Regions from separate parts of the Bacillus sp. N6 genome, predicted to be linked through region 3. Evidence: riboswitches for the same ligand, from Rfam matches in the RefSeq annotation. Region 3 holds a riboswitch; each other region holds the start of a gene.

Region 1 (7,430 bases), 1.7 Mb from region 3:
TCTATACGACTCATACACGATGTAATAAATTGAATCGCCTCTTCTTTCGCTGTCTTCAAACGACTTCCATGACATATATATAAGACGGCTTTCATTTTACAACACTCCACTTACTTGATAAGCATTTTCCGTTTGCTTCTCAAACCAATGGATTTTTTCTCTAAAACGGACAACTTCTCCAATTACAATCATGCTCGGATTTTGAATTTGCTCTTTTTTCGCAACATCTACAATTGTTCCTAATGTCCCAACAACTGTACGTTGCATAGACGTCGTCCCCTGCTCAATAATAGCAGCTGGCGTACTTTTATCTTTTCCATGCTTCATAAGTTGCTCACATATGTAGGGCAAATTACTAACCCCCATATATATCGCTAAAGTCTCTACACCTTTCGCTAAACTTTCCCATTTCACTTCTTCTTCAGCACCTTCTTTCCTATGCCCAGTCACAATAGCAAAACTTGCACTTGCATCACGGTGCGTCACTGGAATACCAGCATAAGCAGGTGCAGCTATTCCAGATGAAATACCTGGGACGATTTCAAATGGTACACCTTGCTTTGCTAATGCTTCCGCTTCTTCTCCCCCTCTACCAAATACAAATGGATCGCCGCCCTTAAGCCTCGTTACTACTTTCCCTTTTTTCGCATACTTAATAAGAAATGTATTAATTGTTTCTTGCTTCATCGTGTGATAATTCGGGAGTTTCCCGCAATAAATTAAATCCGCGTCAGGCTTTGCGTGTGAAAGCAGCTCTTTATTCACAAGGCGATCGTATAAAATAACATCTGCCTTCTCAATACATTTCAACCCTTTAACAGTAATTAAATCTGGATCGCCAGGACCCGCTCCAACAATATAAACCTTCCCCATCATCTCTCCTCATTTCTACTATTAAAATGAAACTTCCATTCGTATATAAGAATGGAAGTTTTTATTTTTTCGTATTACTAATCTCTACTCATGAATAACAAATGCTGCACCTTTTCGAATCTTCTTTTTTTCAAACAAAGAAATCTCTTTTACCTCTGGCAACGGTAAAAAATGTTTTTCAAGCTCAATCTCCGCAAGCTTAAATGCCTGTTCTTCACTTTGAGCAACAACAACAATCGGAACAATATCACTCACTAATACAGCTTCAAATCGATATAAATCCATATTGTCCCCCCTAAGACGCTATGACTTCTTCTAACACGTTATTTAACGCTATTTGTAATGTGTCTACACCAACACGACCTACAAAATCATAAAATGTTTCGGCTGGTAATTTATTCTCTTTGAAATAACTTATAAATGATGCGAGTACATCAGGTAAATCCTCGCCATCTATTTTTCCTTTTAACTTTTGATTGTAGGCACCGCCATCTAACAACGTTCCACCTACATATATCTCAAATGCTTCAACAATTCCCTTTTCCTTCGTTTTCATTTTCACCCCTTGTAACCCAATGTCAGCAATTTGACGTTGACCACATGAATTCGGGCAGCCTACCATATGAATTCGAACTGGAACATCGAGTGCAATTTGTGTATCTAAGTATTCTGCAATTTTTCGTAATCTTTCTTTCGTTTCTACTAATGCAAGATTACAATATTCAATACCGGTACATGAAACCGCATGACCAATAAATGATTTTGGGCTTGCAGATATCGCTTCAAACAACGGTTCACTAAGTAATCCTTTTACATTTTCCGGAGGAACGTTCGGAATAATGAAATTTTGTGAATTACATGTACGAATTTGTCCATTTCCATATTGCTTTGCGATTCTTGCAATCTCAAACATTTCTTCTGCATGTAAACGACCTACCGGTACATTAAAACCTACATATTTTAATCCCTCTTGTTTTTGGTCTTGAACACCATAAAAATAGCCTGCATTCCATCCTTTGAGTGCACTTTCCCCTTTACTTTGTAAAGGCCCTGTATACTCTATTAGTTTCTCTTTAAATTTCTCTGCTCCCCAGTCCGCAACAAGAAATTTCAACCGAGCTAAATGACGTTTCTCACGATATCCAAAATCACGGAATATAGTAGCAATCGCAATTGCCACTGCCTTCACTTCTTCTGGTAAAACGAACACATCTAATTCATCAGCTAAATATGGACGGGCTGATAATCCTCCGCCTACTTTTATATGAAAACCAACTTTTTTCTCACCATCTATTTCTTTCGTAGCAGGTGTAAATGCAACACAGTTAATCTCTGCGTTTGCTGAGTTATAAATATTAGAACTAATAGACATTTTAAATTTACGTGGCAAATTAGAAAACTCTTCATTATGTTGGAAATAGTCATATACCTCTTTCACAATATGTGTCGTATCAAATAGTTCATTTGCATCAATTCCAGCAAGCGGATTACCTGTAATATTCCGCGTTATATCACCACAAGCCCCCGCTGAAGATAATCCAACTCTTGCTAATCTTTTAAAAATATCTGGTATTTGCTGAATTTCTAACCAGTGAAACTGAATCGCCTGTCTCGTAGTAATATCTATTACATCACGTCCATAATCCTCAGCGATAGAAGCAAGTACTTCTGCCTGTGCATTTGTAATAATCCCTGACGGAATATTTACCCGCATCATAAAATAACCAGCTTCTTTTGGACGTTGTAAATACAATCCCGCCCATTTAAAGGCATCCCACTCTTCTTTCGGAATAGATTCAAATCCATTTTCCGCATAGTAAGGAATATCATTAAAAATTTCTAAGCCATCTTTTTCTAATTTATTTTTCTCCGTTTGATTTAGTTTTTCATTGTTAGCCCATACTTTTTCATAACTCATTTTTAAATCCCCCTATATAAAGTGAAACTTTAATCAGTAGAGTTTTGTTCATCCCACGCTGATTATTAGCCTTAACCAATCGGGTATTTACGGGCAGCCCGACCCCCACCTAACTTCCTTGCCCCAATCGAACTTTGAGGTAGGAATTTTACTTCCCGGCAAATAGCGGGATAAAACTACGCTCTTGTAAGTACTTCACGATTTGTTCTGCACATTCTTCAATAGAATATTTGTGCGTTTCTACAATTAATTCTGCTTGCTCTGGCTCTTCATAAGGCGAATCAATACCTGTGAAATCCTTAATATCACCTTTTCTTGCCTTTTTATAAAGCCCTTTCGGATCACGTTTCTCACACTCTTCAATCGGACACTTCACAAAAATTTCAATAAATTCATCTGCCGCTAATAAATCTCTTACTTGTTTGCGGTCTACTCGAAATGGTGAAATAAATGCTGTAAGGACAACTGTTCCTTGATCTACAAATAACTTTGCCACTTCGCCAATACGTCTTATATTTTCCATGCGATCACTTTCAGAAAATCCTAAGTCTTTATTTAAACCGTGGCGAATGTTATCCCCATCCAGCACATAATTTCCAATATTCTTTTCAAACAGTTTACGAGCGACCGCATTCGCTACTGTAGATTTACCCGAAGCTGATAAACCAGTAAACCAAATTACAAAACTGTGATGTCCATTCTTCACTCTTCTCTCATCTTTTGAAACCGAAGCTGTATGCCAAGTAATATTCGTATCCATCTCGTTCTCTCCCTATTCTGTTACTACTTCTTTTTTTAAACCTTTAATTAGCACTTCTACTACTTCTTTACGACTAAATGTACTTGGCGGAATCTCACCGTTTCTTAATAATTCTCTTACTTTCGTACCTGATAAAATAACATGATCTTCTTTTCCGTGCGGACATGTTTTTGTTGAAGCCATCGCTTCACATTTCGTGCAGTAAAAACTATGTTCAAAGAATAGTGGTGTAATGCCTAACTCTTCTATCGTAAAATTCGTGAAGATTTCTTGCGCTTCGTATGTTCCGTAATAATCTCCTACTCCGGCATGATCACGTCCTACAATAAAGTGGGTACATCCAAAATTCTTTCTTACTAACGCGTGAAATATCGCTTCTCTTGGTCCTGCGTAACGCATTGCAGCAGGAAATACACTTAAAAAGACACGATTTTTCGGATAATAGTTTTGAAGGAGTACTTCATAGCTTTCCATTCTTACATCAGCAGGAATATCATCCGATTTCGTTTCTCCAACGAGTGGATTTAAAAAGAGACCATCTACAATTTCAAGAGCAGATTTTTGAATATACTCATGGGCACGATGTACCGGGTTTCTCGTTTGAAATCCGACTACTGTTTTCCACCCACGTTTTTTAAATTCTTCTCTCGTTTCAATTGGGTCTAAATGATAAGAAGGAAATTGATTATTTTCAAAGCGTTTTGTTAGAATAATAGTTCCTCCAACGTAAACGTTTGGTCGTTCATATAATTTTTTCACTCCTGGATGAGCCTCATCAGTTGTTTTATATACAAGTAACGCTTCTTTTTCTTTATCTGGTACGAAAATATCTTCTATTTTAATAGCACCATATATATTTCCATTGTTGACAAGCTTTACTTCCTCTCCGGTCTTCAGGCTTTCTGCGACTTCTTCTGTTACCGGTAATGTAATTGGTATACTCCACACACTACCATTTGCTAAACGAAGCGTTTCTACGACTGAATCATAATCTTCCTTCCCCAAAAAACCAGTAAGCGGGCTATATCCACCTGTCGCCAATAGTTCTAAATCACTTAAAGCAATGTTGTCTAATTTAATTTCTTTTTCAATTTGTGATATATCATATGTCTCATCTATACGGTTTACTAATTCGTTTACTGTGCTCATTTTCTATATCCCCTCTTAGCTTTATTTCAAGATTCATCTTATTGATAATGAAGACCACATTCGGTTTTCACTTTCCCAGCCCATCTACCATCTCTTGAATCGCCACCATCCCCTACAGGTAAAGTACATTTCTCACACCCAATACTTGGATAGCCAACATCATGCAACGGGTTATACGGCAAGCTATGTTTGTATACATATCGCCAAACTTCTTTCCACGTCCAATGAATAAGTGGACAAACTTTAATAGATTGAAAACGATGATCTTGATTTATAAACTTTGTATGCTTACGTGTTTCTGATTGTTCCCTTCTTAAGCCCGATATCCATGCTTTTTCCACGACTAATGATTTTTCTAAAGGTGAAATTTTTCTAATCTTACAACAAAGATTCGGATTGCTCTCCCACAGTTTTTCACCATGCAACTTCGCCTGTTCATCAAGTGTAAGTTCTGGCTGCTTTTCTATAATATTCAATGAAGGAAATCGTTCCCTCACTCTTTGAATTAATTCATATGTTTCTTGAAAATGAACATTTGTATCCAAAAATACAACTTTAGCAGATGGATTTACTTGGTTTATAAGGTGCAGCAATACCATACCTTCCACCCCAAAGCTACATGCGTAGACGATTTCATCTTTATACTCTTCATAAGCCCAATTTAATACTGATAACGCGCCTTTTGTTTCATCTTCTTCCGAAAACGAAACAACATTTTCTTCCCACGTTTCATACGTCAACATGTTTTTTCCCCCTGTAAAAGCAAAAAGACGGTTTTAACCTAATGAAAATAGGTTAAAACCGCCTCTAGTTTTTCTAGTCAGCGCTTTTCACTTTAAACGTACTTTTTCACTTTTCTCTAACTGAATTACTTTTCCATCTTGCACAACAATTGTAATTGAGCCATATTTCATATCAGCAAGCATCGCTTCAATCTTCTCGGATACTTCATCAAAATGTTCCCGTACACCCACGCGAACAGCCCCCCTTTTTATTCATAAAAAAAATCTTTCCCATTTCGAAAAGACTGTTCGGTAATATATTTTACCTTATCTTTCAAAATGGATTCCATTTTGCTGGATTTAGCACCTTGCTTTCTATAAGCAGGTTGCCGAGCTTCTTCGGGCCAGTTCCCTCCGCTTCTCTTGATAAGCTTTGTATTTGTATTTTATCACAATTCTGATTTTTTTCAATCCTAGTTTTCCGATATATTTTAATTATTTTATTTTACAAAAAAGGAATTGCCCATCCGAACAACTCCTTTTTCTATTTAAACAAGCTCTTTAATACGTATGCGATCGTTCCCAATAATATTTTCATATGTTTCGCGTTCCACAACTACTTGCGATGTTCCGCCTTTTGCAAAGACAACGGCTGGTCTTCGAATCCGATTGTAATTATTCGCCATCGAGTACCCGTAGGCTCCTGTACAGGAAACTGCTAGTAAATCAGCAGAAGCGACTTTCGGTAAATGAATATCCCAAATCAACATATCTCCGCTCTCACAACATTTCCCCGCAATCGAAACGAGTTCCTCATTCTCATCATTCCCTCGATTCGCTAACATTGCTTCATAACGCGCACTATATAAAGCAGGTCTTAAATTATCTGTCATTCCACCATCGACTGATACATATTTCCGAATACCAGGAATATCTTTCACAGATCCAACTGTATAAATTGTTGTCCCAGCATCACCTACAATGCTACGGCCTGGTTCAATCCATATTTCTGGCAATGGATATTCACATACAGTAAATTGTTCTCTCACTGCACTTGTTACAGCTCGCACATATGTCTCAAGAGTTAACGGTGTATCCGACTCTGTGTAGCGTATTCCAAATCCCCCGCCTACATTTAACACTTTTACTACATAGTTTGTTTGCTCTCTCACTTCTTCTAAAAATTGGCGAAGAACTTCAATCGCTCGAACAAAGCCAGCTGTTTCAAATATTTGCGATCCGATATGTGAATGAATCCCTAGCACATTATAATTGGATTTTTGTAAAGCAAATCCAATTGCCTGCATCGCTTGACCGTTTGAAACGCCAAATCCAAATTTCGAATCATCTTGGCCTGTTGTAATATATTCATGTGTGTGCGCCTCTACTCCAGGCGTTACACGAATTAATATGTTCACAAACTTTCCATGTTGCATCGCTAAATCGTGTAAAACTTCTAATTCAAAGAAATTATCTACGACAAAACAACCGATATTCGCCTGAAGAGCCATCACTATCTCTTCTTCTGTTTTATTATTTCCATGAAAATGAATACGTGATGCTGGAAATCCTGCTTGGAGCGCAGTATATAATTCTCCTCCAGAAACAACGTCTAATGACATATTCTCTTCACGAGCTACTCGGCACATCTCCATGCACAAGAACGCCTTGCTTGCATATGCTACTTGATAAGAGAAACCACTTTCTTTAAAAGCACGATGAAATGCTCGGCATTTTCCTCGAATAGACTCTTCATCGTATACATAAAGTGGTGTTCCGTATTGCTTTGCTAGCTGCGTCGTATCGCACCCTCCAATTTCTAAGTGTCCTTGCCCATTAATTCGGCTTGTGCCGTGTAAATACATTTAAATTCCTCCCTTATTTCCTCTAAAACTCATAACCCCAATCTTCTATTCATTGCAGCACGCTTTTAGATAGACAAAAAACGCGCGGAACAATGTTCACACGCGTTTCTTATTAGGAAAAATATATATTGAAAAAATAAACG
Region 2 (7,430 bases), 1.7 Mb from region 3:
CTAAATGTAACATTGCGGTTAAACCCTGTCTCTTCATGACCTGGCAAGAGCACACGTCCGACAATAACAGAATGATTTAAAGAAAGTTCAATATCATATGGCACATATAAACGAATATTACCAACGACACCCCGAATAACAATTACCGTTTCCCCTTCTGGAATCATAGCAGTAGTTAAATCTATTTCCACATCACAAGCACCGTATTGAACATTAATATCCTCAAGTTCATAAATATGATCCATCATTCGTACATTGCCTACAAACATATTTTTCAAATATGGTTCTGTACGATATATTTGCTTCTCTTCGTCTATAATCCCTTTTTCTTTAATTTCAACCTTCATTGCTTTTTGCTGATGCCCTTGTTGAATCAATTGATAACCAATTAAAGCTAAACAAGCAAATACGACAAGAACAAATGCTGCTGATGAAAATAAGAAGAATAAAAATACGATACCACCAACAAATAAAAATACATTTCCCCGTACATAACGATTCTTTTTACGATAATGCCTTCCAAACATAAGCATAATAAATGCAAAAATGAGACCACCTGGTTCAAAATGTCCAAGTATCATATCAAGAAAAAGACCGAATCCAAATATGATGAGGAGCATCCCCATTAATTGTGTCTTTGAAAAATGTTTCTTCATTTCAGCTCCCCCCTTCTTGTCACATATACATAGAAGAAAAGGCATTGCTTTCCAACACCTTTTCTCCTATCACTATATCATAAGCCTGTTTTATAATATACTACTATTATTTTGTTAACTCTTTCGTTAACGATACATCATTCTTTTCTTTCATTTCACGCTCAAGTTTTGCAATTTTCATATCAAATGTGTCACGCTCATGTTCTTCATTCATACGAGTTTCTAAGTCACGAATGTGATCTTCAATTTCTTCAAATCGTAAGAACGGATTATTTTCATCCATTTTATGCATCGCAGTATTCATACGACGATTTGCATGTGCCATATTTTCACGTGCCATTAGTTCCATACGCTTTGCGTGCATTTCTTTTAATTTATTTTTCATTTCAGAAAGACGACGCTCTAACTCATCAATTTGCTCTACAACACCTGCATACATTTCTTCTAATCGAGTTACTTGCCCTTCATAATAAGCTACCTCTTCTAACGCACGTTCGTGCAATTGTAATTCGCCTGCTTCTTGAGCAATGATAGCTTGCTTTGATCTTTTGTTAACGAAATAACGTGCTTGCTCAAGCTCACGAGCAAAGTTAGATTTTAATGTTTTATGACGTTCAATTAACTTCTCAATTTTTGTTATTTCACGCTCACTATCACGTAAATATTGGTTTAACATCGCAATTGGATTTTTTCTTTCCTTCTCATCTAACACGTTATGAAAATCAGCTAAAATTGCATCGCGTACACGTCCGAATAAAGATTGTTTCATTATAAATCTTCCTCTCTTCTACTTTATTTATAATTTGATTTATTGTTTTAGTTTTTCATTAATTTGTTCCACTCATCTTCAAAGTTGCTATATGGTTTAGAACTTTCTGGAGCAGATTCAACAACTACATCTTTTTCTTTTTTCCACTCACGGTATCCGTAGTATAAAACCACTAAAGCAGCGATACCGATTAATGCTGGTGAATGAGAAAGCGCAATGGATAAACCGATTAAACCAACAATACCCCAAGCTAACTTTCCAAAAAATGACTTAGCTCGCACAAATGATTTATAGCTCCAATATACAACTCCTGCTCCGATTGCGAATCCTACAATACCAGCAAGACTACCAAGAGCAATTAAAGCCAAAATACCGGCTGCGATAAACGCTAGAAATTGTTTCATCTTGTGCTTGCCTCCCTTCGATTTGATACTCTTATCTTAACTATTTTTTCATCTTTCCATAACGAGCTTAAGAACCGTTTTTAACTCAGACTTAAGACCGAGTCATATTCAGCCCTTTACGCAAAAAAACGTGCAGAGTTTATTCTCTGCACGTTTTTTTAATTACTAACATTCATATTAAATTAAGCTGTTTTATGATACTCTTTTTTCTCAGCTACTTTCGAAAATCTTGGAAATCCAATTAAAATAGAAACAATCCCACATACTCCAACTAAGATTGGATAAAATGCATATGGCAACAATTCAACCGGAGATAACGCTGCAAATCCTGCTGCCGTTAACATTTGGGCACCGTACGGAATTAATCCTTGTACACAACATGAGAAAAGATCTAATACACTCGCTGATTTACGAGGGTCTATTTCATATTGATCTGCAATATTTTTTGCAAGCGGGCCTGTAAAGATAATCGAAATCGTATTATTCGCTGTACACATATTCGTCATACTTACTAAACCAGCAATACCAAATTCTGCACCTTTTTTCGAACGAATATTACGTGTTAATACATTCATTAAATATTGAATACCACCATTATATTGGATTAATTCAACCATACCGCCAATTAATATAGCAAGTAATACTAACTCCATCATACCGCCCATTCCAGTCGTTACACTTTTAAAGAAACTTTCTAACGTGTAACTTCCATCTATAAGACCGATAACACCAGATAATACAGTTCCACCAGTTAATACAATAAGTACATTCCAGCCAAGTAGCGCTGTAATAAGTACTCCTGCGTACGGTAAAATCTTTATCCAATCAAAGCTATGTGCTTTAATTTGCGTGTCACTTCCTGAAGTAACTATTACTAATAGTACAATTGTAATAATAGCCGCTGGTAACACAATTAAAAAATTCGTTTTAAACTTATCTTTCATTTCTGTTCCTTGTGAACGAACAGCTGCGATTGTTGTATCTGAAATAAATGATAAATTATCACCAAACATCGCTCCCCCAACAACAGTAGCCATTGCAAGCGCAATTGAGATATCAGTTTGACCACTAATACCTACAGCAATCGGCGCTAATGCTGCAATTGTTCCCATTGAAGTTCCCATTGCTAATGAAATAAATGCACCAATAACAAAGATTCCAGCTACGATAAATCCTGGCGGTAAAATAGTTAACGCTAAATTAACAGTTGAGTCTACTCCGCCCATTCCTTTAGCCGTTTCAGAAAATGCACCTGCAAGCACAAAAATTAATACCATAATCATAATATCCGGATTTCCTGCACCTTTAGCGAACCGCTCGACTTTCACATTAAAACTTTCTTTACGATTCATCACTAAAGCGACTCCTACAGCAATTGAAATTGCTACAAGTATCGGCAATTTATAGAAATCACCTGTAATAATTCCAGAACCAATAAATAGCGCCAAAAATATCCCAAGTGGTAATAAAGCTAAACCATTTCCTCTCGTTTCTTTCAAAGTACCATCTCTCCCTAGTTTCAACCTTTTTCTAATGAATAACAAAAGACCTCTTCCGATGAGAAGAGGTCTTATACATCTATAAGAAACGCTCTTCTCATCTTTCAAGCACATGCTTGCTGGATTTGGCACAGCACTCTGAAATCGAGTCCGCTGCCGAGGCATCGTAGGGCCAGTCCCTCCGCCTCTCTTTATAAGAAGGTTTCATATTTATTTTTTAATAATAATTTCTTCCCTAACTTTACTCGCTTACAAAACAAAAGTCAATTATTTTTTGTATAGATTTTTTTGGTAATTATACAAAAATTTGAATACAATAATCATTTTAACTTTTCGATTTCTTCTTCCAATATTGAAATCCAATAAAATTCACTATTTTTTATTGCTGCTAATATCCATTTCGTAGTGTACCAAGCTAACTCATACTCTTCCTTCGTGACATCGCCACTTTTATAAGCATCCTCTAGCTCCTCTTCATCTAATACATACACCTTACCGCTAGGTAATAATACTACATCTAAATATAAATCATCAAAATACGGTAAACCACGATCGTCTATTTCATATTCTTTCGTCACATCAATATAATATTGCACTAAATTGTGCCTATCATCTAACATAGCTGTAATCGCAAAGTTCTTTCCATTAATGAAATATTGAACCCACGTATACCCATCACTTGCAATACAAATTTCTTTACCATCATATTCTTTACAACTAGGATCTCTCACCTTTTTTATATCCAGTATTCCGAGCATTCCCTCTTCCACTTGCTTAAGCCTATAACTCTTTTCTATTAGTCTTTTCCACGAAGAACCGTCACCATATTTACGTTTCATTATGTATACTCCTCTTCTATATACAGAAAAGCTCCCACATATTATGTGAGAGCTTGTTCATATTATAATTAAGCAGCTTGACCCTTTTCAGAAATCTCTTTTAAATAAGCTTGTCCTTTTTCAGCGTCATATTGACCTTCCCACTTAGACATAACTACAGCTGCTAAAGAGTTTCCTACAACGTTAACTGCTGTACGAGCCATATCTAAAATACGGTCAATACCAGCAATGAACGCTAAACCTTCAGGTGGAATACCTACTGTACCAAGTGTCGCTAATAATACAACGAATGATACGCCCGGTACACCTGCGATACCTTTTGATGTAACCATTAATACAAGTAATAATGTAATTTGTTGTGTAATAGATAAATCAATACCGTACATTTGCGCCAAGAAAATAGCCGCAATTGCTTGATATAAAGTTGATCCATCTAAGTTAAATGAATAACCTGTCGGAATAACGAAAGATGTAATTGCTTTCGGACAACCGAATTTCTCCATTTTCTCCATGATTTTTGGTAAAACTGTTTCTGAGCTTGCTGTAGAATACGCTAAGATCAGCTCGTCTTTTAAAATCTTAAAGAATTGGAAAATGTTAATTCCAAATATTTTCGCTGTAAGTCCTAAGACAACTACGACGAAGAAGATCATTGCCCCATATACGACAATTAGCAATTTCCCTAATGGAATTAATGAAGCAAGACCAAATGTAGAAACTGTAACACCAATTAGTGCAAACACACCAAATGGTGCAAATTTCATAACTTGGTTTGTTACATAAAACATTGCGTCAGCTACACCTTGGAAAAATTGAAGAACTGGTCTTCCTCTTTCACCAATTGCTGCTACACCTAAACCAAATAGTACAGAGAAGAAGATAATAGCAAGCATATCTCCGTCAGCCAATGACTTCATAATGTTTGTTGGAACAATATTTACAAACGTATCTGCAAATGAATGACTTTGTACTTGCTCTGTCGTATGTGTATATTTCGAAATATCTGTCTTTGTTAACTGCTCCATATTTACGCCTTTTCCTGGTTGGAAAATATTCGCTATTAATAGACCAACAATAATTGCAATTGTTGTAATAATTTCAAAGTAAATAATTGTTTTTCCGCCTAGTCGACCTAGTTTTTTTACATCGCCAACACCAGCAACCCCAACAACAATACTTGCTACAACAATCGGTACAACGATCATTTTAATTAATCGGATGAAAATATCACCAATTGGTTGTAAGTACTTCACAACAGCTGGATTATCAAAGAAAATCGCCCCAACCGCAATACCAAGCGCAAGCCCTATTAATATTTGCCATGCAAGTCCTATTCTTTTCATATTTGTTGTAACCCCCTCTTCGATGTGTCACTCTATCTCTCATTCTATCTCTATAAAACTAAGAAATTAAGAGTATTACATATTATTCGACAATTCACTACATTTTGTCCCTGTTAAAAATCATAAATCAAAATTTAAAATCTGACAACAAAATAACTTTGCCCGAATGCAAATAATTTTCTTGACAAAAAATAAACCCATGTTAGAAAACCTCACATGAGAACGATTCCTTACTAGTGTTTTATTAGCTTTCTAAGTACTATTTCACCCCATAAAAACTATTACTTTCCTCCTGTATTTTACAGATTAATCCCAAAATATACCTTTATTACAGCCATAAATAAAATGTAAGTACTATGACAATTAAAGTTGAAAAATGATAAATTCCGACAAAACTTAGCAATTTTATAAAGTTTTCTTTACATTATGATTACAACGATAGACACTCTTCTTCTTATGATATATAACATTCATAGGGAAAGGAGTCAGACAACTATGAAAAAGAAATTTGCAGCGTTTAGTGTTTTAGCAGCAGGAACGATTTTTGCTTCCCCGTTACTTTCACCCGTATACGCTGAAACAAATCAAGATAAATTATCTAACATTCAATCTGAATTAGAAGGCAAACAAAGTGACTTACAAAATAAATCAGTCGAGAAAGAACAAATAGAAAAAGAAATTCAAGAATTACAGAAGAAAATCGATGAATTAACTACTTCTATTAATAAAAACGAGGCTGAATTAAACGATACAAAAAAAGAAATTAGCAAAACACAACAAGTAATTACTGACAAAAAGAAACATATAGAACAATTACAAACAAACATAGATACACGTCAGGAAGTTATTAAACAACGATTACAATCTATGCAAGAAAAACCGCGTACAAATATCATTACAGAAGTATTAACAAACTCTACAAACATTGCTGATCTTGTTGATAATATGTACTCCGTAAGTTTAATATTAAACAACGATACAGATATTGTAAAAAAACAAACATCTGATCAAAATGCTGTAACTACAGAAAAAGAAGCTGTTGAGAAAAAAGAACAACAACTGAAAGAATCTGAGCAAAAACTAGAACAAAAACAACAAGAATTACAAAATAACCAACAGCAGCAACAGACTCTTATTAACGATCTACATACGAAAGTAGCAAAAGTAGATTCAGAGATTGAAGGATTAGAAGAATCCAAAGGCATTTTAGAAAATCAACGTCAAGCTGTGCAAAAAGCAATTGAAGAAGAAAAACGGGCCGAAGAAGCTCGTAAAGCGGAAGAAGCTCGCCAGGCAGAAGAGGCTCGCAAACAACAAGCTACTAAATCTGCTCAAGCAACTCAAGCAGCTCCAACACCACATGATACAAACATCGGTGGCTTTATCAAACCAGCAGCTGGATCAAAAACTTCCGGATTTGGTGTACGTTCTTTAGATAACCATAAAGGAATTGACATCGCCGCTTCGGGAACGGTTCCAATTATCGCTGCTGCAGATGGCGTTGTTATTCGCTCAGAATTATCATCTAGTTACGGAAACGTAGTGTATTTATCTCACCGTATAAACGGAAAAACATATACGACAGTATATGCTCATATGAATAGCCGTTCTGTATCGAATGGACAAACTGTAAAACAAGGCGATCAGCTTGGATTTATGGGGAACACGGGCCAATCATACGGACAACATTTACACTTCGAACTTCATCTTGGAGAATGGAATGTCGGCAAGACAAACGCAGTCGACCCATCTCCTTATATCGGATTATAAAAAACCTCGGTACCTACCGAGGTTTTTTATTTACACTTCACACAATATAGGCATTCTACATAGACTATAACTAAATGCCTATAGTTTACGAGGTGATCAATATGAATACGCAATTACAACAAAAAATAGAAGAAGCTAGAGCGACATTTA
Region 3 (7,430 bases):
TCCATATGGACAGCTTATTTACATAATTCTTGTTATTGGAAGTCGTTTTGAAATTCTATATGTTTACTTTTTTCTTGTTCTTACGAATAAACCACAACACCACAGTTAAAAATAATAAAAAGCTCAGTAAAAAGAGCGGTATTTTTTGAATAAAGAAAAATCCTTTCCAAAAATCTAACCTAGTACTATCAGGAGAATCTGTTGCCATCCCACCTATAAAAAAAGACAACGGAATAGTAAGTATATTTATCCCTAAACCGATCATTACGAATGATAGATTTTTACTCCAGATTTTTGGTAATGCAGCCATAATAAATAAAACTAATGCAGTAACAATTATAAGAAACAGTACTCCAAAATAAAATGCAAAATATAAAAAAATTCCCATAATCCCCCTCCAAGACTTTAATTGTACCATCAATAAGGGCAATTTTGGATGAATATGATATTCGTATATAGTTAACACAACGCCCCATTATCGGTAGCAAATAATTTCATAGAATCCTTGTATGTACAGGGGTTCTTGTTTTTTGTCTATGTATCTCTTATATAGGATTTTATACATCATTGATATAGCGGGGATATGAGGGATCCTCGCTTTTCTTTTTTTCATAAAATTTTGTATGAAAACAGTTGAGTTATAATGCTTTATGCTGAAAAATAAAAACTTTTCTTTGAATTTGAAAAGAAGGTGTTACTTTGTCAAGTGTTGAAGAAAATGAGATAGCAACTTTTGCTACAGATAGTGTAGCGGATACAGAACACGAACTTCATCACATGAGGGTCATCCGAAATCGGTACTTGAGTTAATTGTCAGCTGAGGTCTTTGGAATTGAATTGACGGGTAACTTTAACAAAATAAGGAGTACAATTAAACAGCCTAAAATATGCAAGTTTTTATGCGGAACTGCTTGCGTATTTTGGCTATTTTTGCATTCGTAAAAGATACTGCTATAAGTAAACAGCATTTTTGAATTGCAAAATACCCCCATGACATCAATAGTATAAGTACCAAAAAACGATAATAAAAACTGTCTTCATCAGTTTCTACTCCTTATGTGGATCATAAAGTTATTATCCCGTTTATTGTGGGCTGACTAAAGTTTCCCTTTATCTCTCCGTCTCAAAAAACTCAATCCACTCCCCATCAGGACCAGCGAAGAATATGTAACGTGTTCCATCTGGTAATGTTTCGATTTCTTCTCCTAGTAAAAAGGTTACGCCGTGTTTTAGTATTCTTTCAATTTCATCCTCTAATGAATCTACCTTAAAGCAAATGTGATGTACTTTTCCTTCTGCTGGCAAGGAAGAATTGTAGCCTTCAATGAGTTCGAGTATCGTTTCTTTCGATTCTTCCACACCTAAAAAAGCGAGTTTTAAATCTGGATTCGGGTGCCCCATACGTTTAAGGAGCTGTAAGCCGACTACTTCTTCATAAAATGAGATAGATGCTTCTAAGTTTGCAACCATAAGTCCTACGTGTTCAATTCTTCTAACTGGCATGTAGATTCCTTCTTTCTGAAAATTATATACAATATATTATTGAAAATTAAGAAAATAAGCAAGATAAAAACCTTACAAATTTTAGCGTGTTGTATGGTATAGTGAGAAAGTATGTTTGGGGAGAAGGAAGGAGATTATACGATGAATACAACTACTCAAACTCCTTCATTATCAGAAACGATGAAAGAGTGGCATTATGCATTAGCATATGAAATTAAACATTGGAAAACGATAGGTGGTAGTAAAATTTCTATCATGAACGGTCGTTTTTTATATACAGATTATGAGAATACAGTGTATATATTTCAGCTTATTTCGGAAGTAAGCTTACCTGAAGGTTCACCAATTCGAATTGAGTTCGATGGTGAGGAAGCGACAGGAGAAGTATTATCTGTACATGGATTAGAAATAGAACTGAAATTAAATGATTATATACAAGGTGAAATAAGAGAAGCGGTTTTATACAGTGAACCGTGGCAACTTTTAGAGCAACTGCAAGAGCGATTGAAAGAAGCACGTAAAGATAAGCTGAAACGTAATCGTATAAAGCGTCTTGTTGATGGGACGAGCAGTCCGAAACATATTGAGAAGATGAAAAATCCAAAAAATGAACTGGCATATCGTTCGTTTTATAATCCGACAACGTACGTATGGGGACCGCCGGGAACAGGGAAGTCTTACAATTTATCACGTATTATTTCGGCTCATTATCAAAAAGGAAAATCGGTACTTGTGTTAGCTCATAGTAACGCGGCAGTAGACGTATTAATGAGTGAAGTAACGAAGCAAATTGAAAAGAAAAAGAAATGGACGCCTGGCGAAATTGTTCGTTACGGTTATAGTCAGCATGAACATATACGAAATCATGAAACGTTACTTGCATCTAAGTTAGTTGAAACGACGAACGGATCATGGGGTGAGGAAAGACTCTACTTAGAAGAGTCACGCCAAGATCTTCGTGAAAAAATCTTATCGTATAAAGCAACATCTGCTGATAAGAAGCGTATACAAGAGATTGAAAGTGATCTTCGAAAGCAAAAGGCTAAAATTAAAGAAGTAGAAAAAGAGTATATTGAAAATGCGAAAGTAATTGGTGCAACTTTATCGAAATGTGCCATTGATTCACTTATTTATGAGCGTACATTCGATTTAGTTGTCGTAGATGAAGTGAGTATGGCGTTCGTTCCGCAAATCGCATTAGCTGCTTCACTTGGAAAACGTATCGTCGTTTGCGGTGATTTTTTACAATTACCTCCAATTGCGATGGCAAACCATGAACTCGTTCGCAAATGGCTTGGGGAAGATATGTTTTACCACGCTGGGATTGTTGATTCTGTAAATAAATCAGAAGCGCATCCGAACCTATTTATGTTGCAGGAACAAAGACGTATGCATGCGGATATATCGAAGTTTACGAATTCATTTATTTATAAAAACAGAGTATATGATCATCCGTCTGTTTCAGAGCGTAAAGAACTTGCGCAATTGCAGCCGTTCGCAAATGAAGCGAGTGTTTTATTTGATACGAGCCAAATGGGAGCTTTTTCGTTAAAAGATGCTGCTTCTGGTTCACGTTTTAACATTATGTCTGGTTTAGTAGCGATGCAAATGATGTTAATCGGATTGTTAGACGGTGTTCAGTCGATTGGTGTTGTGACACCTTACAGGGCGCAGTCACGCTTTTTATCGACGTGTATTAGAGAAATGTTGCAGAGAACGAAATATCAAAACATACCAGTTTTAGCGGCGACAGTTCATAAGTTCCAAGGTTCTGAAAGAGATATGATGATCTTTGATACAGTTGACAGTTATCCGCAGGAACGACCTGGCGTATTATTCTTTGATCACAAAAACCATCGCCTCGTCAATGTAGCAGTGACAAGGGCGAGAGGGAAGTTCATTCAATTATCAGATTGCCATTATATGCGTAAAAATCTTTCTAGAAAACAAGCGTTATCGCAATTAACAGCTCATATAGAACGTCATGGAGATGTGTATGATCGCACGACATCGAGACAATTGTGGGAACGGAAAATTTCGAAACGTTTACGCTGGTTTATGGAAATGAATCTTGAAGAGCCGAAAGGGCTATTAAAAGATATTCTAGCCGCAAAACGAAAAATTATTATTTCACTTCCAAGTACAAAACAAGTGGATAAGCGAGTATGGCAAGCGTTAATGCGTACAAATGCACAGATAACAGTTTATAGTGATGGACCAGTTCCACTGAAAAATGTAAAGTTACAAAGACAAAATAAAGCATTCCCGTTTATCGTAATTGATGATGAAATCTTCTGGGCAGGCGCACCGCTCACATCTCAAATGATATTTGAAGGTAGTACGGAATTTCCGTACGTATGTGCAAGACTGCAAGCACCAGAAACAATTGGTGTATTAAAAGGATTTTTAGATAATCGGTAAATTCGGATAGGAATTCCTTGACTTTTACTTGGAATGAACTTAGAATAAAAAATAATTTAATATAATTTTATGAAAATTCTTATCACGAGAGGTGGAGGGACTGGCCCTATGATACCTCGGCAGCGGATTCGTTATGAATACTGTGCCAATTCCAGCAAGGTAACTTGAAAGATAAGAAAGAAGCTCATTTTGACTGTATATACAGAAGCCTCTTTCTATCTTTTAGAAAGAGGCTTTTTTACGTGAAAATAAAAGGAGGAAGAACAATGGGAGCGACAGGAGTAACGTCACAAAGAAAAACAATTGAAGAGAGTATCGAAAGAAATAAGGAAAAGTACATAGAAACAAGTCATGATATTCATGCGAATCCAGAGATTGGTAACCAAGAGTTTTATGCATCTAGAACGTTAAGTTTATTGCTAGGCAGTGCAGGATTTCAGTTGCAGCACAATATAGCCGGACATGAAACGGGATTTATCGCGCGAAAAAGCTCTGGAAAACAAGGGCCAGCAATCGCATTTTTAGCGGAGTACGACGCTTTACCAGGACTAGGCCATGCGTGTGGTCACAATTTAATCGGCACAATTAGTGTTGCAGCAGCAATTGCATTATCAGAAACGCTTGAAGAAATTGGCGGGGAAGTTGTTGTGTTTGGTACGCCAGCAGAAGAAGGCGGGCCAAATGGTAGCGCGAAATCAAGTTATGTAAAGGCAGGTTTATTTAAAGACATTGATGCGGCGCTTATGATTCATCCGAGCGGAAAAACAGCGACAACGAGTCCTTCACTAGCAGTCGATCCACTTGATTTTCATTTTTACGGAAAAACAGCTCACGCTGCAGCTTCGCCAGAAGAAGGGATTAACGCATTAGATGCGGTTATTCAGCTTTATAACGGTATTAATGCACTTCGCCAACAACTTCCGTCAGACGTGAGAATTCATGGCGTCATTACAGAGGGAGGAAAAGCACCTAATATTATTCCTGACTATGCCGCAGCAAGATTCTTCATCCGCGCAGCAACGCGAAAAAGATGTGCAGAAGTAACAGAAAAAGTAAAAAACATTGCTGAGGGAGCAGCGTTAGCAACAGGTACAAAAGTAAAAATTCATCAATTCCAAAATGAAATCGATGAATTACTCGTAACAAAAACATATAACGATATCGTAGCGGAAGAACTAGAACTATTAGGTGAAGATGTAAATCGTAAAGAAAGAGTAGGGATCGGTTCAACCGACGCAGGAAACGTAAGTCAAGTCGTACCGACAATTCATCCGTACATTAAAATCGGACCAGATGATTTAATTGCACATACGAATGAATTTAGAGAAGCAGCACGTTCAGAACTTGGAGATAAAGCATTAATTACATCGGCAAAAGCATTAGCAAATACGGCGTATCGATTAATTACGGAAGAAGGGTTGTTAAAGAAGGTGAAGGAGGAGTTTAGAGAGGCGCAGAGGAATCAAGGGTAAGGGGATTAAAGTGCTCTTTTCAAAGAGTAATCTAATTAATAAGTAGAGATACAAAAAGAACATTGAAATATCAATGTTCTTTTTTGTTTACTAGTCATTGATTTTGTTGGTTTTTCTCAAGAAAGAGAAACTTTTACTGTTAGTGAGGATAATACGTATCCCTTTATCAAAACGACAATTTCTCCTCAAATTCACTCTTTAATACTATTAAAGGAGATGACAAGCCAAATTGCATTAAGGAGTCTAAAAATGCAGCGAGGGAATCCATCGAATCGCTCATGACCTTCATCATATAATTAAATTCCCCACTAATTCGAAATAAATCTGTTACTTCAGGAGCTGCATTACAATACTGGATAAAATCAGAGCATTGGCTCGTTTTAAACATGATGAATGCTTGAATGTTTTTATTAATTTTTGCAGGCTCAAATTTCGTTCGATAAGCCGCTATAACTCCTTGATCTTCAAGCTTGTTAATACGTTCTTTTACAGCAGGTTGCGTCATGGATATAATTCGTCCTATTTCTGAAACAGAAATTCTCGCATTTTCATACAACAAGTTCATAATTTTATGATCGATTTCATCCAGTTTTACGGCGTTTTGCATTGTGTAGCCTCCTTATTTTTGTTTTCTAAAGTAAATTACGAATTATAACTATAATATCATAAGCGAATGGACTAAATTCCCTATAAATCTATATTTAAAATGATTGGTGTTTACATGAAAATATAAGTATAGGTTTTTATCAAACGGAAATTTAGGAAGGATGGAAAAAATGAAGAATCTTGATGGAAAAGTAGCGTTAGTAACAGGAGCGAGTCGCGGAATTGGCCGTGCGATTGCGATGAGATTGGCGAAAGATGGAGCATTAGTTGCGATTCACTACGGTCGAAATAAGGCAGCTGCAGATGAAACGATTAGTGAGATTGAATCTAATGGAGGAAAAGCGTTCTTAATTGAAGCTGAACTCAATTCAATTGATGGTGTCAAAAAGCTAGTAAAACAGTTAAAGAATGAATTACAAATAAAAGTTGGTACATCAGAGATTGATATTTTAGTAAACAATGCAGGGATAGGTACACAAGGAACGATTGAAAATACGACAGAAGAAGTTTTTGATGAAATTATGTCTGTAAATATGAAAGCACCATTCTTTTTAATCCAGCAAACATTACCATTAATACGAGCAGAGGGCCGCATTATTAACATTTCATCAGCTGAAGTAAGGCTTGGTTTTACAGGCTCAATTGCATACGGCTTAAGTAAAGGTGCGCTTAATACGATGACACTGCCTCTAGCTAAACACCTTGGAGAAAGAGGTATAACAGTGAATACAATTATGCCTGGATATACGAAGACAGATATCAATGCAAAATTGCTAGATAATCCAGAAATACGAAATTTTGCTACAAACTCATCTGTGTTCGGACGAATAGGGCAAGTTGAAGATATTGCAGATGCAGTAGCATTCCTTGCTTCTTCTGATAGCCGCTGGGTAACGGGGCAGATTTTAGATGTTTCTGGTGGGTTTTGTTTATAGGGGCACTACTCCATACCTATCAAGATAATCAAGTAAATTACTAGTTATGAAACGATCCTTGTTTCATAACTAGTAATTTATAGAAAGGTAGGGATGATAAAGAAGTCTATTAAAACGTGATTTTTTCGCTAGGCAATTTGAATAAGGGGGCTATTTTTCATTATTCGTAATCTAAAATAATCAAATTTTATTTTACAGTAACAATAAAACAAAATTATTGACCGCATGGTACAAAAAGGGTATTCTATTCATGTTATCTTTAAAATGAGAGGAGGATACGATTGAATAAACGCGGCAGACCTCGAGAGTTTGATTATTCCTCAATTGTAGATGTTGCAATGAAAACATTTTGGTTAAGAGGATATGAAGGGTGTTCTACACAAGATTTATGCAGTGATACAGGACTTGGAAAAGGAAGTTTATACAATACTTTCGGTAGTAAACATGAACTGTATAAACAAGTATTAGAACGCTACCATGAAATTGGGATTAG
Region 4 (7,430 bases), 380 kb from region 3:
TCCATTACTTCTTCGGTTGAAAATTGTTCCATAATTTCGCGTTTCGGACTGGCAGCCCATACTTCCATCGCTTGGTCGAATTGTTCGCGTTCTTCCGTACCTTCTTCAAATACATCTTCAATTTGGTCGTATACCATGTCCATTACTTGTGTTTTCATAATTTCAGGCATAGAGCGTTCATATTCGACGAATTTTAAGAAGTCTTCAAAGTAGCGGGCATGTGATGCTTGGTGTATTTTTAGTTCGCCTACTTCAACCATACCTTCTTCAGGCATGTATGGGTATTGGATAGATTTCATATTCTTTGTTGTGATGGCCATTTCAACGTTACGAATCAGTGTGGATTCATCAGAAATAGAAGCAACCTTTGGTTCGAAGTCGCATTTCATTACGAATACGAATGGGTCATCAAAGTATTTGCGTAGTTTTGCCTGAGCAATTAAAAATACACCACCGCGTACAGCGCTTGTGTCAAGATATGTATAAACGAGAGGTTCGCTCATATCTTTAAAGTTGTCCTTTGTTTCTGCAAAGCGAATACGATTAAAAAGGTTGTAATGAGGGTTTGAATCAAGTTCGTGCCCTTCCTCTACAATAAAGCGACCAATTTTTGTTGGGGCTTGTTCTGTTTTTGCATGACGTTCTACTTTTCGCTTCGATATTTTTAATAATTCACCATTCAAAAATTCTTTTAAGGAGCTATCTTCATATTCTTCAGCGTCTAAAGTTTGAAAATGTTTGTAGCGTTTATCAACTGCTTCACCTTTTCCTTCTACTTGTACAACATAAAAGGAAAGATAATTTATTTCAAAATCCATATTTATCACCTTGTTTCATTTCATTAACTCTTATCAGTATAGAGATGGAAAAAACTTTCGTCAATTTATATAAGGAAGGGGGAGCCCCTTCCTTATATAATTTTTATTTTCTCGATTAAAATCCGTCTTCTAATGCTGCGAATGGAATGTTTAGTCTGTTTTCTACTGTACGTAAACGTTGGTTTAAGCGGTTTAGTCTACGTGTATGGCGCTCAACTGTATTTTCTAGTTGACGTACTCTTTGTTCAAGCTCATTTACGCGTCTTTCTAATTGACGATTTCCAGTGCCAGGAAAAGAGATTGGAAGTTGGAATTGTCTATTTTGGTCATATGGATTCGTTTGCTCTGCTTGATCTATATAAGATTGATATTGTGCTTGTAAGTCATACTGTGGTTGTTGGTACGCATATTGATTATATGGATCATATGGATTGTAGGGATACATAATAACATCCTCCATTTCTTTAAAATAGGTTGAATTCACCATAATGTATGTGCAAAAGCGGAGCGGTGGCACGGCAAATACCTATTTATGTTGACGGGATTTTTCTTTATCCCGCATTAACGGGCAGTAAGACCCCACTGATTAAAGTTTCACTTTATAAAAAATAGCTTGAGGGTTTTTGATTTGTATTTCTTTTGCCTGATGGTATATACTGGATAAAAGAGAGAGTTTACATAAAAGTTACAATTCTATCAAACTCAAACTTTTATGTAAATATGTATAGACATTTATAAAAGAAAAGAGTAATTTATATAGAGTGAAAAATAACTTGTAACATTTTATAAACATATTGTAAAATGATTGTAACAAAACATACATAAAAATGAAATAAATACATAATAGTGATGTTGGGGAAAGGGAGAGAGTATATTGTTCCGTAAAGTAAAGGGTATATTAGTTGGGGTGTTATGTGTAGCTGTAGTGAGTGGCTGTGGTGCAAAAGTAAGTGATGTTGCATTGGTAAGTGATATTGGTGGGCACACTGTAGAGGCTAAAGCAGAAGTGCAAGATACTATTAGTTTAGTTGATGGTCGAACTGGTACTGAAGTGAAAAAATTAGATTTATCTGGTTTAGGCTATTTTGAAGATGAAGCGAAATTTAAAAAGTCTGTAACAAAGGTTGTTGGTGAGGTTGGAAAAAGCGTCGACAAAAAAATGGTTCCTTCACGTATAGCACCTGATGGAAGTTGGCAAGAAGGAAAACCTTCTTATGAATTAATGGAAAAAGAATTAGTAGATAAATTGTTAAATGTTGGTATGTGGGATGCTACGTATCAGTTGCCGATCGTGGAGAAAAAACCAGTCGCAACATTAAGTGATGCGCAAGGAAATGGTACGGTAATTGGTAGATATGAAACGAACTTAGGTGGTTCAACAGGTGGCCGTATTGAGAATATTCGTTTGTCAGCAGCGAGCATAAATGGAGTTGTGTTAGCAAAAGGAGACCGTTTCTCTTTTAATTCATTAATCGGTGATACAACACCAGATAAAGGATATCAATTAGGGAAAGAAATAGTTGATGGTAAATTAGTAGATGGATATGGCGGTGGTGTTTGTCAAACATCTTCAACTTTATACAATGCAGCAGATCAAGCTGGCCTGAAAATGGTGGAGAGAACTACACATTCTAAAACGGTAGGTTATGTTCCACAAGGAAGAGATGCTACAATTGCATATCCATATTTAGATTTAGTATTTGAAAATACGAATGATGCACCTGTGAAGCTTTATATGGGCATTCAGGGTGGAAAGCTAGTTGCTGAAGTACATAAAATGAGATAAGTATAATACCTTTATAAAAAAGCCATTATTTCTAAGTTTGATAGAATTAATGGCTTTTTTGTGCAATCAATATTACACCTCAAGATATAATGAACAGGAGGAAATTTAATAGGAGTAAGACAGTCTAAAAAAGCATTAAATTTAATTCATAGTTTTCTTATTGACATTATTAGTAATGGGGTGTATTCTTCATAATAACAACTAAATAAATGGAAAAATTTATTGGTTTTCTTATCAAGAGAGATGGAGGGACTGGCCCGATGAAATCTCAGCAACAGGCTGTATCAAAGTACTGTGCTAACTCCAGCGAACGCAATAGGCGTTTGAAAGATGAGGAGAAATGGATTCACATTTAACTCTTCTTATATGCGTAAGAAGAGTTTTTTGTTTAGAGAGGGGGGATAGAGTGAAGTTTGATGTAACGTATTTTTTAGAAAGTTTTCCGCAATTATTTAAATATGTATACATAACTTTAGGGATTACTGTAGTTTCAATGATTATTTCCTTCGTTATAGGGATCGGCTTGGCGATCATAACGAAAAATAAAACGAAATATTTATATTCAATTGCAAGAGTGTATATCTCTTTCTTTAGAGGAACCCCGTTATTAGTTCAATTGTTTGTTTTATATTTCGGATTACCACAAATCTTTCCGACATTTACAGTGCTTACAGCTATGCAAGCAACTTTAATTGGCCTAAGTTTAAATAATGCTGCTTATTTATCAGAGATTATTCGAGGTTCATTAAATGCTGTGGAATCAGGGCAAATGGATGCCTGTTTATCAGTTGGAATGACAAAGGCGCAAGCGATGCGACAAATTATTTTTCCGCAAGCTATTCGTGTCGCAGTACCGTCACTTGGAAATAATTTTGTTGGATTGTTAAAAGAATCTTCGTTATCTTTTGCACTTGGGGTGGCTGAAATTTTAGCACAAGCGAAAATGCTAGCGGCACAATCATATCGTTATATGGAAAGTTATTTAGCGGTAGCGATAGTATATTGGATTATTACAATCGTAATTAGCTGGGGACAGAAAAAGTTAGAAAAGAAACTTGATGCACCATATTTGTAACAGAAATGAGGTGATATATATGATTGAGATAAGAGATTTGTATAAGTCTTACAAACATAATGAAGTACTAAAAGGGATTTCACTTACTGTAAATAAGGGAGAAGTAGTAGTCATTATTGGACCTTCTGGTTCGGGTAAATCGACATTATTAAGGTGTTTAAACTTATTAGAACAACCGAATGATGGCAGTATTAGAATTGAAGATTTAGAGATTCATGCGAAGAGACTTTATAAAAAAGAAATAATACAATTGCGTCAAAAAACGGCAATGGTTTTTCAAAATTATAATTTATTTAAAAATAAAACAGCATTGCAAAATATTACAACGGCATTAACGGTTGTACAGAAAAAAAGTGAAGAAGAGGGAAAGGGAATATCGAGAAAAATATTAAAACAAGTAGGCTTAGCTGATAAAGAAGATTTTTATCCAACAATGTTATCAGGAGGGCAACAGCAAAGGATAGGGATTGCTAGGGCAATGGCTTTAAATCCCGCAGTATTATTGTTTGATGAACCGACTTCCGCACTTGATCCAGAATTGGTGAATGAGGTATTGCAAGTTATTAAAGACTTGGCAAGACAGCACATAACGATGGTTGTTGTTACACATGAAATGAATTTTGCAAAAGAGGTGGCGGATCGCGTTATATTTATGGCTGATGGCATTATTGTAGAGCAGGGAACACCAGAAGAAATTTTCCGAAACCCACAAAATGAACGTACGAAAAAGTTTTTACGACAATTGAATGCTTCAGAAGAAGGCAATCATTTCGTTATTTAGGAGGAAGAATTGTGAGGAAATCATCATTATTACTAACATTAGCATTAACAGTATCAGTTGGAGTTTTATCAGCTTGTGGTTCAAATACAGCAAGCGAAACAACAAATGAAAAAGTAGTAAAAGTTGGGACATCTGCAGGTCGTAGTCCATTTATTTTTAAAGAGGGTGAGAAAGTAAAAGGCTTTGATGCTGAAATTATTGAAGCGGCTGCTAAAAAGGCTGGGTATAAAGTAGAATGGAATGTTTCTGATTTTGAGGGATTATTTGGCTTATTAGATTCAGGACGAATTGATACAATTGCAAATGAACTATCAGTTTCTCCGGAAAGAAAAAAGAAATATGATTTTTCAATTCCGTACGTGTATTCTGGTTCTGTATTCGCGGTGAAGAAAGATAATCATACCATTAAATCGCTAGAAGATTTAAAAGGTAAGACTGTAGGTGTCGGGCTTGGTACAGCTGGAGAGCAAGAATTAAAAGCATTAAATAAAAATAATGCTTTTACAATTAAAACGTTCTCAGAGGATCCGACAGCGGAATTGAATGAAGTAGGACTTGGACGCGTCGATGCCTATTATAATGATAAAGTTCAAGTAGAAACAACTATAACAAAGGCGAAATTGGACAACGTCAAAATAGGATTTGGTCCACTTGAATGGGGAGAGATTGCATTTCCATTTGCAAAAAAGAGTGAAAAGTTAGAAGATATAAATAAAGCGTTGAAAGAATTAGAGCAAGATGGCACATTAAGTGATATATCAAAAAAATGGCTAAAAGTTGATGCTACGAAAAAACAAAATTAAGGTGTATTCGTTGAATGGAGTTATCGCCTATCAACTGATATAAAAAATTAAAGGAAACTAGAGAGGAAGTTATTCATGGTACAAATTCATCGGAAAACACGTATTGGTCATGTTGAATTTAAAGTGAAAGATTTAGAGCGTCAAATTGCTTTTTATGAAAATGTTGTAGGCTTAGAGGTAATTAAGCAAGAGGGAAATAAAGCATATTTATCTGGAAAAGGTGGAAAGAACGCGTTACTTGTTCTTGAAAAATTAGAGGACGGGGTACTGCAAGAACCGCGTACGACTGGTATATATCATGTAGCCTTTTTAGTTCCGACTCGTGAAGCTTTTGCTTCTGCGCTATTTGGGGTTCTTCGTAATAAGAATGTAATTGACAGCCCGGCTGAGCAAGAAGGGCGTTATACATATTCAAATGAAATTTTACCAATTTCAAGGTTTAATAGTGCAAGTGATCATACATATAGCGAAGCTTTTTATTTGCAAGATTTAGAGGGGAATGGTATTGAAATTTATGCAGACCGTCCGCGCGATCAATGGGGAGAAGGGCCAGGAGGAAGTGCACCACTTGATTTAAAAGAATTGGCAACACTCGTTGATTATGAGTTTGCTGGTTTGCCTGCTAATACTGTCGTTGGGCACGTACATTTACGAATAGCTGATGTAGAGAAATCACATGAATTTTATGTGGAAACAGTAGGTTTTGAAGTACAACAGCGTGAAGAGGATTGCTTATTTATTTCAGCAGGGGGATATCATCACCATATTGGTGCAAATACGTGGAACGGAGTAAAAAATCCACACCCACCAGTACATGCAACTGGACTAAAGGTATATGCGATTGTACTACCGCATAAAGAAGCGTTAGATGAAGTGAAAGAAAGATTAATAGAAAAACAACATGAAATAAATGAAACTACAAATGGGTTTGCGGTGGTAGATCCAAGTGGTATTACAGTGCAGTTTGAAATAGAAACAGTGTAAAAGAAGCGAGAAAGTGTATAATCACTTTCTCGCTTCTTTATGATCATTCATAGCTCAATCCAATATCTTCTTACTATAATCCCATCTTCCTCAGTGAAATCATCATCACGAAGCCCGCCGTTATGTAAAATCGTTTTTTCAGAAGCGGTATTCACTGCGTCGCAAACGACAAGTACTTTCGTGATGTTTAATTCCTTCGTTTTTTCTAATGATAATGCTAGTAATTTCGTAGCATAACCTTTTCTTCTTTCAGAAGGGCGAATGCCATAACCAATATGACCGCCAGCGTTAAATAGATGTTCAGTTAAACGATGACGTATATTAACAGCTCCGACAATTCTATTATTATCTGTAACGAGCCAATATGTAGAATCTGGTACCCAAGTTTCAGGGATATTTATTCCGTTATGCGCATCGAGAAGTTCTTGAACCATAGCTGGGAAGTTGGCAGGATTTTTTGAGATAACCCACGGGATCATTGTTTCATCGCTATCTTTCCATTCGTTATAGAAATCTAAGTATTCTTCTTGTTAATCAGTAGTAGGTGTAAGTAACGAGACGTTCATTGTTAGTAAGCTCCTTTAGTTATGTAGTTTTTATAAAAAATTATGACACAAAATGAAAGCGTTTTCTAAAAATTTCTCAACCTAATTTCATGTAATTCACCTTTGTTTTTTTAGAAAATTAGTGGAGGTTTAAAATTAGAAGTTATTTATTTTATGTTAATATTTAAAATATTAACATAAAACGGTCGGAGTATTAAGTTTATTTTAGTGGTATTCTTTCGTATCGATAAATGGATGTTTGTGATAATTTTTGTTTTATCTATCTATAATGAATGAAAGGAGGAAGTGCCCGTGAGTGTAGATTTTGATTTTATTATACGAATCGGTGTTGCTGGCTTGTTAGGAGCAATGATTGGTATTGAAAGAGAAATTCGATCGAAAGAAGCTGGATTAAAGACTCATTTCCTCGTAGCGGTAGGAAGTGCGTTAATAATGGTTGTTTCGAAATATGCCTTTTCAGATATTGTGTTTGAAGAGCATATGTCTCTAGACCCAAGTCGTATTGCAGCACAAGTCGTTAGTGGAGTTGGCTTTTTAGGTGCAGGCACAATTATTATTCAAAAACAGGCGGTGAAAGGATTAACGACCGCGGCTGGTTTATGGGCTACTGCCGGCAT

The links. Region 3 has a riboswitch for S-adenosylmethionine ahead of ACUXVC_RS15895 (M20 family metallopeptidase). Riboswitches for the same ligand answer to the same signal wherever they lie in the genome.
Region 1: it holds a riboswitch for S-adenosylmethionine, as region 3 does, so the genes downstream of both, ACUXVC_RS07205 (YezD family protein) here and ACUXVC_RS15895 (M20 family metallopeptidase) in region 3, are expected to answer to the same signal.
Region 2: it holds a riboswitch for S-adenosylmethionine, as region 3 does, so the genes downstream of both, ACUXVC_RS07275 (Na+/H+ antiporter NhaC family protein) here and ACUXVC_RS15895 (M20 family metallopeptidase) in region 3, are expected to answer to the same signal.
Region 4: it holds a riboswitch for S-adenosylmethionine, as region 3 does, so the genes downstream of both, ACUXVC_RS17790 (amino acid ABC transporter permease) here and ACUXVC_RS15895 (M20 family metallopeptidase) in region 3, are expected to answer to the same signal.

The regions. Positions count from the first base shown of each region.
Region 1 covers NZ_CM127843.1:1,380,789-1,388,218, reverse strand. The annotation lists gene ACUXVC_RS07240 (sirohydrochlorin chelatase) at 1-95, opposite strand, end outside; gene cobA (uroporphyrinogen-III C-methyltransferase) at 97-873, opposite strand; gene ACUXVC_RS07230 (DUF3906 family protein) at 958-1,158, opposite strand; gene ACUXVC_RS07225 (nitrite/sulfite reductase) at 1,169-2,791, opposite strand; gene cysC (adenylyl-sulfate kinase) at 2,940-3,551, opposite strand; gene sat (sulfate adenylyltransferase) at 3,564-4,700, opposite strand; gene ACUXVC_RS07210 (phosphoadenylyl-sulfate reductase) at 4,739-5,443, opposite strand; gene ACUXVC_RS07205 (YezD family protein) at 5,531-5,674, opposite strand; SAM riboswitch class I at 5,747-5,855, opposite strand; gene lysA (diaminopimelate decarboxylase) at 5,971-7,287, opposite strand.
Region 2 covers NZ_CM127843.1:1,391,386-1,398,815, reverse strand. The annotation lists gene liaF (cell wall-active antibiotics response protein LiaF) at 1-656, opposite strand, end outside; gene ACUXVC_RS07285 (PspA/IM30 family protein) at 763-1,425, opposite strand; gene ACUXVC_RS07280 (lmo0954 family membrane protein) at 1,473-1,829, opposite strand; gene ACUXVC_RS07275 (Na+/H+ antiporter NhaC family protein) at 2,012-3,328, opposite strand; SAM riboswitch class I at 3,423-3,528, opposite strand; gene ACUXVC_RS07270 (DUF402 domain-containing protein) at 3,649-4,167, opposite strand; gene gltP (glutamate/aspartate:proton symporter GltP) at 4,236-5,510, opposite strand; gene ACUXVC_RS07260 (murein hydrolase activator EnvC family protein) at 6,006-7,280, shown strand; gene ACUXVC_RS07255 (hypothetical protein) at 7,382-7,430, shown strand, end outside.
Region 3 covers NZ_CM127843.1:3,084,786-3,092,215, reverse strand. The annotation lists gene ACUXVC_RS15910 (hypothetical protein) at 56-388, opposite strand; gene ACUXVC_RS15905 (VOC family protein) at 1,111-1,503, opposite strand; gene ACUXVC_RS15900 (AAA domain-containing protein) at 1,615-3,924, shown strand; SAM riboswitch class I at 4,001-4,102, shown strand; gene ACUXVC_RS15895 (M20 family metallopeptidase) at 4,191-5,396, shown strand; gene ACUXVC_RS15890 (Lrp/AsnC family transcriptional regulator) at 5,563-6,003, opposite strand; gene ACUXVC_RS15885 (SDR family oxidoreductase) at 6,173-6,937, shown strand; gene ACUXVC_RS15880 (TetR/AcrR family transcriptional regulator) at 7,219-7,430, shown strand, end outside.
Region 4 covers NZ_CM127843.1:3,463,744-3,471,173, reverse strand. The annotation lists gene ACUXVC_RS17805 (DUF3900 domain-containing protein) at 1-818, opposite strand, end outside; gene ACUXVC_RS17800 (hypothetical protein) at 934-1,263, opposite strand; gene ACUXVC_RS17795 (VanW family protein) at 1,693-2,604, shown strand; SAM riboswitch class I at 2,833-2,941, shown strand; gene ACUXVC_RS17790 (amino acid ABC transporter permease) at 3,011-3,679, shown strand; gene ACUXVC_RS17785 (amino acid ABC transporter ATP-binding protein) at 3,699-4,460, shown strand; gene ACUXVC_RS17780 (amino acid ABC transporter substrate-binding protein) at 4,472-5,263, shown strand; gene ACUXVC_RS17775 (VOC family protein) at 5,339-6,247, shown strand; partial or broken gene ACUXVC_RS17770 (GNAT family N-acetyltransferase) at 6,295-6,813, opposite strand; gene ACUXVC_RS17765 (MgtC/SapB family protein) at 7,105-7,430, shown strand, end outside.